Regions from separate parts of the Peribacillus suis genome, predicted to be linked through region 2. Evidence: riboswitches for the same ligand, from Rfam matches in the RefSeq annotation. Region 2 holds a riboswitch; each other region holds the start of a gene.
The links. A riboswitch is a leader RNA that binds a small molecule or an ion and turns the genes downstream of it on or off. The one in region 2 is predicted to bind S-adenosylmethionine.
Positions count from the first base shown of each region.

Region 1: linked by a shared signal. The riboswitch ahead of AC503W_RS09315 (Na+/H+ antiporter NhaC family protein) and the one ahead of AC503W_RS02340 (sugar ABC transporter substrate-binding protein) in region 2 are both predicted to bind S-adenosylmethionine.
Region 3: linked by a shared signal. The riboswitch ahead of AC503W_RS05940 (Fur-regulated basic protein FbpA) and the one ahead of AC503W_RS02340 (sugar ABC transporter substrate-binding protein) in region 2 are both predicted to bind S-adenosylmethionine.

Region 1 covers NZ_CM182019.1:1,896,814-1,900,871, reverse strand. Annotated here, with positions in the region: gene AC503W_RS09320 (alanine/glycine:cation symporter family protein) at 1-1,020, opposite strand, end outside; gene AC503W_RS09315 (Na+/H+ antiporter NhaC family protein) at 1,315-2,607, opposite strand; SAM riboswitch class I at 2,807-2,911, opposite strand; gene AC503W_RS09310 (ABC transporter substrate-binding protein) at 3,068-4,058, opposite strand, start outside.
Region 2 covers NZ_CM182019.1:476,098-480,155, forward strand. Annotated here, with positions in the region: gene AC503W_RS02335 (GTP-binding protein) at 1-1,395, shown strand, start outside; SAM riboswitch class I at 1,485-1,591, shown strand; gene AC503W_RS02340 (sugar ABC transporter substrate-binding protein) at 1,705-2,820, shown strand; gene AC503W_RS02345 (sugar ABC transporter ATP-binding protein) at 2,888-4,058, shown strand, end outside.
Region 3 covers NZ_CM182019.1:1,197,186-1,201,243, reverse strand. Annotated here, with positions in the region: gene AC503W_RS05955 (DUF459 domain-containing protein) at 1-405, opposite strand, end outside; gene AC503W_RS05950 (GNAT family N-acetyltransferase) at 566-1,072, shown strand; gene AC503W_RS05945 (aspartyl-phosphate phosphatase Spo0E family protein) at 1,125-1,301, opposite strand; gene AC503W_RS05940 (Fur-regulated basic protein FbpA) at 1,529-1,792, opposite strand; SAM riboswitch class I at 1,891-1,994, opposite strand; TPP riboswitch at 2,299-2,404, shown strand; TPP riboswitch at 2,473-2,565, shown strand; gene tenA (thiaminase II) at 2,671-3,360, shown strand; gene thiW (energy coupling factor transporter S component ThiW) at 3,361-3,894, shown strand; gene thiD (bifunctional hydroxymethylpyrimidine kinase/phosphomethylpyrimidine kinase) at 3,863-4,058, shown strand, end outside.

The DNA.
Region 1 (4,058 bases), 1.4 Mb from region 2:
CAAATTCTCACTAAGGGCATTTTGCGTTAGAACAATTCCATCTGTTTCCTTCGACGAATACAGGCCGGAAAACAAGATGATAAAGGCCGTAGAACTACATATGATAAGCGTATCTACAAAAACGCCAAGTGACTGGATAAGACCTTGTTTTACCGGATGGGTGACATCTGCCGTAGCGCCAGCATTTGGAGCACTCCCCATTCCAGCTTCATTAGAGAACAATCCCCGCTTGATTCCGTTCATCATGGCTGCACCCAGTGCACCACTAGCAATTTCCCTCAATCCATCAAATGCACTATCAAAGATTAAAGCCAGAACACTAGGTAACTCGGTTATATTCATAATGATGACAACTAATGCTATTATTACATAAGCACCTGCCATGAAAGGCACAATGACTTCGGACACTTTAGCTACTACCTTAATCCCACCAAAAATGATTACAGCCGTAATGATTGCTAAAATAAGTGCAGTGACCCATTTCTCAACTCCAAAAGATGCTTGGAACGCACTTGTAATCGTATTGGCCTGAACTGAATTGAAAGCAAGTCCAAACGTCAATGAAATCAAAACTGCAAACGTGATACCCATCCAGCGTGCATTTAATGCTTTTTCCATATAATAAGCTGGACCACCACGGAATGCTTCTCCGTCTTTGACCTTGTAAATTTGAGCAAGTGTGCTTTCAATGAAAGCAGAAGCAGATCCAATCAATGCGATTAACCACATCCAGAAAACTGCTCCCGGACCACCCGTTGTGATGGCTATAGCCACACCTGCCAGATTCCCCGTTCCTACCCGGGAAGCCGTGCTGATACAAAAGGCCTGAAACGATGATACACCTTTCTTATCTGCCGTAGCACCTTCCCCTAGTAACCTAATCATTTCTTTCACCATTCTAAATTGTACGAATTTAGTCCGAAAAGAAAAATAAATGCCCATTCCAATTAATAATATAATCAGTATAGATGACCATAATAAATCATTTGTTTCAGTAATAAACTTTTCTACTATCTCCATTTTTAAACAAACCCACCTCTAATTATTTCAATACAATACCTTTAGAGTTCCCGCTTTTGCAAAATAGTAAACACTTAAGAATAAAGATGACTCCGTATATTGTATTTAATTATACTATTTTAATATTATTGAAGAAGGATATTAGTTTTTTGGAACATAAAAGAATTAAAGATTTCATCCACACTTTTCATTCGAAGTCACTTACCCTAAAAAAGCCCTGGCGACAATGCTCCAGGGCCAACATTCATGATTTTACATTCATGATTTATTGATACTCTTCCACCCATACTATTTTTATTTCTTCTTCGAGAACCCGGGAAAACCTATTAAAATGGCTATGATTCCTGAAATCCCGATTAAGACTGGATAGAAAGAATAGGGTAGGATACTGATAGGAGAGATGTGTGCAACACCGGCAGCTAAAAGTAGTTGTGCCCCGTATGGCAATAATCCTTGAATACTACAAGCGAAAACATCTAGTAAGCTGGCAGATTTCCTGGGATCAATTTCATACTTTTCGGCAATATTTTTTGCAAGTGGACCAGCAATGATGATGGATATGGTATTGTTTGCCGTTGAAAGATTCGTTAAAGCAACCAATCCCGCGATGCTGAACTCAGCACTTTTTTTTGATTTGCTTTTTTTCGTCACGAGGTTCAGTAGGTAATCTATTCCGCCGTTATGTTTGATAACCGAAACCATGCCTGCAATCAAGATCGCTAAGAAGGAGATTTCATACATCCCAGCCATTCCATCTCCTACTTTTTGAATAACCTCCATTGCATGATAACTGCCATCCGCTAAACCGATTATTCCAGCAAAGACAATGCCGATAGAGAGAACCAAGAATACGTTGATCCCCGCCAATGCTGCCACTAGAACACAAAGGTAAGGTAGAATTTTGACCCAACTGTAGGCTTCTCCAGAAATTGTAGCTTGTTCACCCATCGTCAGAAAACCAAGGATAACACATGTAATTACCGCAGCAGGTAAAACAATAAAAAAGTTCACTTTGAATTTGTCTTTCATTTTCGTTCCCTGTGTACGTACAGCTGCTATAGTCGTATCCGAAATGAAAGAAAGATTATCACCGAACATTGAGCCACCAATGACCGCAGCCATGGAAAGGGCAACTGAAATCTCCGTCTGTTCACTAATTCCTACTCCAATTGGTGCTAATGCCACTATCGTTCCCATACTTGTCCCCATAGATAATGAGATAAAGCAGGCGATAATAAATAACCCCACCATTAATAGATTTTGCGGAACGATCGAAAGTGCTAGATTCACCGTAGATGCTACGGCTCCCATCCCATTTGCCACTTCCGAAAAAGCCCCAGCCAATAGGAATATGACAACCATCAACATAATATTTGAATCCCCGGCACCTTTACAAAAGATTTCTACTTTGTGATTGAATGATTCCTTTCGATTCATTGCCAGTGCCACAGCAGATGCAATGGCAATGGCAACAATCACTGGAAATGTGTAAAAATCTTTTGTAATCACACCTGAACCTATAAATAATATCAAAAAAACGATAAACGGCGTTAAAGCCCATGGATTCCCTTTATTGTCTAAACTCATGATGTACACCTCTTTATTATTTTTGCATGGTATTGGATACTCTTTTTGGACTCTCTAAATTTTCCGGCATCCCTTCATTTTAATATAAGCATGATTATAAAATAGTAACAAACCATCAAGAACAGATTCCTATCCTATGAGTACAAAAAGACCTCTTCCATTTTATTACAAGAAGAGGTCTTTTAATCTATAAACACTCCTCTTATCTTTCAGGTCAATCGCCTGCTGGATTTGGCACAGCACTCTAAATAAGTCTGCTGCCGAGACATCTTCGGGCCAGTCCCTCAGTCTCTCTTGATAAGAAGTAAGAAATATTCATTTTTTTAAAGCAAATATAAGAGTACAGCATTTTAAGAGTTTTCGCAAGGTAAAGTATTAAAGATTTTTATAAACTTGTTGAATGCATTATTTTTTAGCTTTCGGGGCCTAAAGGTAGCTAGTGTGAAAGCACATGACACTTTTACTCTTCTACACTGATGGGTACCACTTTGCCATCTTCTACCGCTCCGACGACGACTTTTGCTGCGAATCCACCATTTTCGTCAATCGAAGGTATATTGTAAATTTTCTGTTCAGGTGCCGTGTTTGTCAGCCCATCCTGCATATGTTCACGGATGGCTTTCACATCCTCGACTGTTCCTGCCGCTTTCATTGCCTCCACAAAGGCATACATAGCAATGTAATTCAACCCCACTTCAGAACTGGCATCTTCCTTATAAATTTTTTTATATTTATCAATGAATGCCGGTGCTGCTTCTTCATTGGAGTCGATAAGCGGAAGCACACCAATCGAACCTTCCAATGTTTCGTATGAACCGGCAATTGGCTTCATTTGATCCAGTTTCGCCTGGTCCATGATAATGAAACCGCCTTTAAAACCTAGTTCTCTTGCTTGTTTTGCAACCTTGGCCGTAGGCTCCGACGCCCCACCGATGAAAAGGACATCAGGCTTTTCTTTTAAAGCATTTGTAACAGTCGTGAAGAAATCCGTTTCTTTAGAAAAATCAATTGAGGCATTATACACGACTTTACCACCCTGCTTTTCCCAATGTGGTAGTAGGTTTTCCGCCCAGTCTTTCCCGTACTGGGAAGATGGTGGCAATGCCGCGATTTTTTTGCCGAAGTTTTCCATTGCATACGTAGAAAACGGTTCAATATACCCTTCATAATTTGGCGGGATCCTTACTGTTAATGAATTTCCGCTTTCCGTGATAGCTGGTTCACTCGAATAGGCACCGATGATGAATTTCTCTTTTTCGTTAAAAACCTGTAGGGCCTGTATCCCCCCGCTATGAGGAGTGAAAATAATCGGAGTTTTGTATTCCTGGATTAAACGTTTAGCATTTGAACCCGTTTCATTCGGTAAGTACTTATCATCCAACGAAACCAGATTGAGCGTATATTTTTCCCCTTCCACTTCGAACCCACCGGCATCGTTGATTTCATTTACA
Region 2 (4,058 bases):
CTCATCAGTGATTATTTGAGAAATAATCGCCTGCGTCTACTGGATACTCCAGGATTTAATGGAGAGAAAAGCGTAGACCCTGACTTCCAAAATTACTTACTGGAGAGCGATGGAGTGATGTTCGTTCTGGATGCACGGGCACCTTTCACGGGCAGTGAACGTGATTTGCTATTGGAAATGCAACAAATGGCCCCTAAACTTCCTATTCATTTCTTGCTGAATAAAATGGATACCATCTATAGTGATCAAGTGGCAGTCAGGATGGAAGATGAAACATGGGATAAGGTGAATGCTTATTTCCCGAACGCGAAGGTATTTGCTTTCTCCAAGCTTTATGACAGCAAACAGCAACTGCAGGATCTAGCTGTCTTCCTTCACGCAAACTATCAAGATAGCAATTGGAAGGAAATGAGGGCGGAGAAGCTCCTTGCCTTCACGCGTAAAACTTTATCCTATCTATTAGAAAAACGGGCAGCGAATGAACGGAAATGCGAGCATTCGATTTCTTGGAATGAACAGATGGAAGTGAAGTTGAATGGCGCTACGAATCAGTTGACTGATTTGGAAAAAGAAAAAACCGAAAACATTACAAGATCTTATCGCTTATTAAAAGAAGAAGTGAAAAAACAGCTTTCCACACGAATTCCTGAATTACTGCGTGATTGCTCTAAAACATTATCTGAGAATAGTGACTTTAGCCAAGTGCATATACAGTTGAATCAGGAAATGAACGATCGGATCCAGGCATTTATATCCGATAAAATCATGCCGCAGTATTTCCGCTCGCTTCAAGACTGGATTGCTACATCTGAGTTAGAATTCACGCAAAGCCAACAGTTCATGGATGAGATGAGCGCAGGCTTCAATGAGCTATACAAAGAAGAACGTATTGTACTGGCCGGGGACTTCCGGGTCTTGGATGACTGGCGCCGTGATGCGGACCGGATGACAAGCAGCATCCGGATAGAAAATGTAAACATATTACTAAGAAGGACCCCATCTCAGTTGATTCTTAAGGGAGCCGGGAAGCTATTTGGTGCGATTCCGCAAAATAAAGCGAATATGTACAATCGATATAAGAAGTTCTTGGAAAATGAAGACTTCCAGGATGTTGCCGATATGATCAGTGACAGATTCCTTACTCAGTTTGGATTGTTCGAAAAATCCTTGGAACGTGACATATCCCTGTTCTACCGCAGTCCATTTGCCATCCTTGAAAAAAATATCGAACAGACGAAAGCCGAAATCAAAGAACAGCAGGCTACATTGGAACATATGAGACAAAATCCTGAAGTCTACCGTGATCCGATTACCCTGTTCGAAGTGAAACTGCGCCAATTCGAACGCCTTGAAAAAATCGAGAAAAGACGCCTGGCGAAACTGCAAGGAAAATAAAACATTTAAAATATTCTAAAAACTATTGACTTAATGACTATATCCCTATAAAGTGGTACTTACCATAACGAAACGTAACACATTATATTCTCTTATCAAGAGTGGCGGAGGGACTGGCCCTACGATGCCCAGCAACCGTTCCAATTAGGAATTGGTGCTAAATCCTGCAAAACAGAAATGTTTTGACAGATAAGAGAGGGATAAGTCTGCAAACCAGCTGATTAAACCTCTCTATTTTAGAGAGGTTTTTATTTTGTGTTTATGCCGAGCTAACAGATAAGAATAATGTAAAAAATAGGGGGAATTAAAATGGGAAAATCAATTTTAAAAGGAGCTTTCGTTTCCGTCATCGCTTCGGCGTTGCTTTTGACGGGGTGTTCTTCGGGACAAAGTACAGGGGAAGCGAAAAAAGAGGAAAAGGTATCTTTTGAAAATGTTCCAGAACGATTTGCGAAAGGCGAGGGAGCTAAAATTAAAGTCATTCGTAAAATTGGCGGAGATGATCACACGGCCCAATACTTAGCAGGGGCGCAAGAAGAAGGAGAAGCACTTGGCTTCCAAGTAGATACTTTTACGGCCAATGGCGATACGGCTAAATTCCATGACGCCATCGCTCAGGCTCTGGAGGAAGACTATGATGGCTATATCATTTCCCATGGTGATGATGCAGCGACAGTGAATGACGTACAAAAGTTGGTTGATGCAGGGAAAAGCGTAGTCACATTCGATTCCATCGGCGATTTAACGAAAATTGATGGGGTAACAGTAACCTCACAAGATGACGAAGCATTGGCAACTCTTGCTTTTGACAAATTGATTGAAGAGCAAAAAGGCGAAGCGAACATTGCATACCTTTGGGTAGATGGTTTCCCTCCTATGGTGAGAAGAAATGCCGTGTATCAAGAAAAGCTGAAAGAAAATCCTGGCATTCATGAAATTGAAAGATTCGGAGTGGCATCTTCAGATACTTCTGTCCAGACGCAAAACGCGGTATCGGCGATGTTGAACAAGTATCCAAAAGGTAAAATAGACGCAATTTTCGCAACCTGGGATGCATTCGCTATCGGAGCAGCTCGTGCGATAAAAGAAGCGGGGCGCGATGAAGTGAAAATCTATGGTATTGACGTGTCCAATGCCGACCTTCAGGAGATTCAAACAAAAGGAAGCTCATGGTCGTATACCGCAGCGGTTGATCCGAAGTTGATTGGTGCAGTGAATATGAGACTGCTAGCGAAAAAACTAGCGGGGGAAGAAACGCCGCAAACCTATGATTTAGAAGCATCATTGATATCTCAAAAACAGCTTCAATCATCGAAGGACGCTGTCAATATGACCAATCTATCCGGCATTGTTCAAGGCTGGGGAGTATCAACGGAATTTGAAGAAGACTGGATGAAAGTATTGAAAGAACATTATAAGAAGTAACGATCAGAATCAGTAGACACTCTCTTTCAAGTTGAAGAGAGTGTCTGTTTAATGGGAGGGATTGGACATGGGCATTCAACTAGAAATGAAACAAATATCGATTGAGTTTCCAGGTGTAAAAGCGCTTAGTGAAGTTGATTTTTCAGTACAGTCGGGAACAGCACATGCATTGGTCGGCGCAAATGGAGCAGGGAAATCGACGCTAATGAAAGTCTTATCAGGAGCTCATGTCCATTATACCGGCGACATTTTTCTAAATGGCCAGGTACAGGATATCCGGTCGCCAAAGTCGGCACAGGAAGCTGGCATTCAAATTGTGTATCAGGAAGTGGATACGGCCCTCATTCCTTATTTAACGGTTGCGGAGAACGTGATGCTGAATGAATCCGTACAGAACATGGGGAGAAAACAAATCATCAAGTGGAAGGAATTACATAGAAAAGCGACGGAAATCTTGGAAGATATGAACATCCATGTGTCTTCGAAAAAACTGGTAAGGGACCTTACGTTGGCCGAAAAGCAGATGGTCTTGATAGCTAGGGCCGTTTCAACCGCATGTAAATTCTTGATTCTCGATGAGCCGACTGCTCCGTTAAGCCATACGGAAACAACGGAACTATTCCGGATTGTGAATGAGCTGAAGCAACGTGGTGTAGGCATTATTTTCATTTCTCATCGTCTACCCGAGATATTTGAAGTGTGTGAGGACATTACAATCATGAGAAATGGGAAGAGTGTGAGGCGCAGTAGAATTACGGATATCACACAAAACGAAGTGATTGAGCAGATGCTTGGAAAGTCAATGGAAGAACAGTTTCCCGTCGTGAATGCCGAGATTGGTGCGGTGATGTTTGAAGTGAACCGACTGTCGGATGCCGATAAAGTCAAAGATGTCAGTCTTCATGTGAGGGCCGGTGAGATAGTCGGTTTAGCGGGCCTTGTCGGGGCAGGGAAAACGGAGCTTTGTAAAACGCTTTTCGGTCATACGGCCATTATAACGGGGGAAGTTGTGCTGAATGGAAGGAAGCTTATTCTGAAAACGCCCCATCATGCTGTGAAGAGCGGCTTGGCACTAGTCCCCGAAGAACGGAGGAAAGAAGGCGTTCTCGTACAGGAGTCTGTTACTACGAACCTGACTGCTGCAAGTGTCGGGAAATTCAGTAAGGCATTCAGCTTCGTCGATCGCCAGGCAGAAAAGATAAAGGCGAAAGACCTGATAGCCACTCTTGGGATCAAAA
Region 3 (4,058 bases), 720 kb from region 2:
TTGTACATACTCTTTCTTTTCATCATTTATCTTTTGATCATTGATTTTTTTTAAGTTTCCACCATTACTGTTAATTAAATCATTGATTCCGATATAGACGATAAATGTGTCAGCCTTATCCAATTTTGTGTTAATCTCAAGATCTTCGAGCTGTTTAATGACACCGTCCGTTTCCTGACCTTTAATACCATAATTCCAGAATTGGACTTTTTCTGAATCGGAATCATTCGTTTTATGTTTCAAGTCATCAATATATCCTTCCCCTTCTTTATCGCCCTTTCCGTAAGTCAAAGAATCTCCAAATGCCATGACTCTTTGATCGTTTTTCGCATCTACTGCCTGAAACGCATAGGCAACTAAACAAATAACAAGTACAATAAAAAATAAGCCAACGATTTTCTTCATTTGTTTTGCTTCTCCTTTTGTATTCACTAGGAAGTATTTTATTTTTAAATACCCAAAAAGAGGACAAGCCTAACATTTGAATAACTTAATAAAAATTAAATTGCATGACGCACCTGTACTGGTGATTGGAATGCCATAATAAATGGATTGGAGCTTAATGATGAAGGAGTTTACAGAATTCAGGGAAGCAGTATTTGAGGATTTGCCTAAAATTATCGAAATTTACAATTCTACAGTACCTTCGAGGATGGTCACTGCGGATACAGAACCAGTTACAGTAGAATCACGGCTCAAATGGTTTGAAGAACATCATATTCTCAAACGGCCATTATATATGATCATACATGATGGAAAAACAGCTGGATGGATGAGTTTTCAATCTTTTTATGGTAGACCCGCATATGATTTTACCGCTGAAATTAGCATCTATATAGATGAGGAGTTCCGTGGGAAAGGAATTGGACAACTTTCAATCCAAAAGGCTATAGAGGTGAGTCCGAAGATAGGGATTAAGACACTTCTTGGATTTATTTTCGCACACAATGTACCAAGTATTAAGCTTTTTTCAAAATTCGGTTTTGAAAAATGGGCTCATTTACCGAAAATAGCAGAACTCGATGGAGTGGAACGCGATTTGGTCATTCTTGGTAAACGTGTCACTACATGACTTCCATTGCAAAAGGCGATTGCCTGGATTTGAATGGTCTGGGATGTACTGATTATTCGCTACAAACTCCCAGGAATTTTATATGTGTGACCGCATTCAATAAAGAATCCAACTCTTGACTTGCTTGAATGGTCACCCTGCTTGTCAAACCATAATTTTTTGCTAACATGATCATTTCTTTTCGTTTTTCTTCAATTTTTTCAACTGCTGTTATGTGAGGAGGCTGCAATATAACCACTTCCTATTTTTCAATTATTTTACATTTTCATCATAACCAAAACACTAGGTTAAATCAACCATTTCACGTGATTTAAATATGTTATTTTACTAGATGAATGTGACAAAATACCTATTAATCTTTTATCTTTTGTACTTTTTATGTCGATTTAAAAGGGAAAAAGCATTTGCCTTTACACAGCAAATGCTTTTTCTCTTTGATTGTTCACTATAGGTTAACTAAGTCATGCACTCTGGAGGTGACTCATTACCTGATTTATCTATAACAATCTTATATTCATCTTCAAGAGCTTTTAATGGAGCATCATAGAGATGCTTTTCATCAGAGGTTTTGTATACACCATTTGATAATAGTTCTTCTATCAACAATGCTCTCCTCTGTTCTTTTTTCTCGAAAAACTCTGCCATATGAATGGCCCCTTTCCTTTTATTCATATTTTCCACATATAATGCCCCTAATCTTATAGGCTTTGCTAAAGCCAAAATATATATACCTGTTGTACGGGATCCTTAAACCCTATTTGACAAAAATAAAAACCCCTTCTAATCCAAGAAGAGGTCGACAGAGGTCCGTTCGTCTCTTCTTATCTTCCAAGCGATTGCTTGTTGGAAGAAGCACAGTTCCCCGATGGGTCTGTTGCCGAGGTTTCATAGGGCCAAGTCCCTCCACCTCTCTGGATAAGAATACAGAATATAAATGATTTTGACATGATTTTATCCCACTTGCAAGGATAAGTCAATTGCATTCAAATAATTTTTAATTTTTATATTATTTTTCCGTGTGCCCTTTTAGCACAAGGTAAGACCATATCCCTATTTTGCTAATAACTATATTTTCCTCCAATTGACCGTGGGTTAGGTATGCTCCATTTGCCAATGGGGATTTTATCCTACTACCCCTTTCACGCCACAAGATACTCATAAAATTCTATTGGATTCAAAGGTTGCATTTTCCTTTTTATCTGATATGATGACAATAATCACATACGAAATACCACTAGGGGAGTCTTCTATAAGACTGAGATGGAATGATGTTCCGGACCCTTTGAACCTGATCCGGGTGATGCCGGCGGAGGAAAGTGGATGATATCGTCGTCGTATATTTGACTTCATCCATCTGCCCCGTTCCGTTTTCAGGAACGGGGTTTTCGTTTAATTGAATAATAAGCTGCTAGGGGAGCCATTAATAGGCTGAGAATCAAACCCTTTGTACCTGATCTGGTCATACCAGCGGAGGAAAGCAGGTTGAAAAAGGGATTCGTACATTCCTAGAACAGCCGCTTTCTATATGAAAGCGGCTGTTCTTCATTTTTGGACACTCCCCTCCTTTGTATGTGAATGAATTATAAGGGGGAAAAATCATGGCGAAAACCCAAATGAAAACTTTCAGTGCTAGACTTCACGAACGTTCAAAAGAAATTTGGAAAAAGAATCATACTCATCCTTTCGTTCAAGCAATTGGAGACGGGACACTATCAGAAAAGAAATTCGCCTATTACTTAAAGCAGGACTATATCTATCTTATGGATTATGCCAAGCTTTTTGCCTTAGGGACCATCAAGGCCACTAACCTTGAGATCATGACCAAATTTGCGAGTATTTTAAATGAGACTCTACAGGTAGAAATGGATTTGCATAGGAGCTACTGCAAGGAGTTCGGAATTAGTTCTGAGGAATTGGAAAATACCGAACCAACTCCGATTACCCTTGCCTATACAGGTTATATGCTCAATGCTGCCCATCATGGAACTTTAGCCGACCTTATTGCCTGCTTACTTCCTTGTGCCTGGGATTACTATGAAATTGGCTCGTTATTAAAAGAACAAAATGGTCCAGCACTAGAAACAAATCGCTATATCGCTTGGATTCAATCGTATGCATCCCCCGAATTCGCAGATGCGCACAAATGGTTGGCCAAGCTGTTAGACGAACTGACGGAAGATATGCCTGAAAAGGAATTGAAAAGATTAGAGAAACACTTTTTAATGACCTCCCGATATGAATATTTATTTTGGGACATGGTTCACAACGAACAGGATTGGCCGCTTTAAATGCTAGACACGGGTAACTTATTACGGAAAATGACGTTGACTAGCTTGTTCACGGCCATCACTACCCTGACTAGCTCATTCGTTTACATCCCTGTTGGTTTTGCGAAGGTGTTTCCTATTCAACATGTAACCAACGTCATGACAGCCGTTATGTTGGGGCCGCTTTTTGCTGTGACCCAGGCCTTTTTAGTATCCCTTATCAGGAACATGACAGGTACAGGTTCCATTTTTGCATTTCCGGGCAGCATGATTGGTGCCCTGCTGGCGGCCTTCCTCTACCAAAAAACAAAAAGGATGGGACACGCCTGCTTGGGAGAAATAGTGGGGACAGGCATTCTCGGATCCATCGCCTGTTATCCGATCGCGCTTTTATTATTGGGAAAAAAAGCGGCACTTTTTGGTTTTCTGCCAGCTTTTCTTCTTAGTTCTTTAACGGGCGCAATTATAGGCTTTCTTTTATTGAAAGTTCTCTTAAAAAATCATTATATGAAGGGGTTTTTTTATGAAAAGGGCACTAACGATCGCCGGATCTGACTCTGGGGGCGGAGCCGGCATCCAAGCTGATTTAAAAACATTTTCGGCCCATCGGGTTTATGGCATGTCTGTTATCACAGCCGTTACGGCACAGAATACCTTGGAAGTTCGATCTATACAGCCCATCGATCTCCCTGTGATCACCGATCAAATTGCGGCCGTAT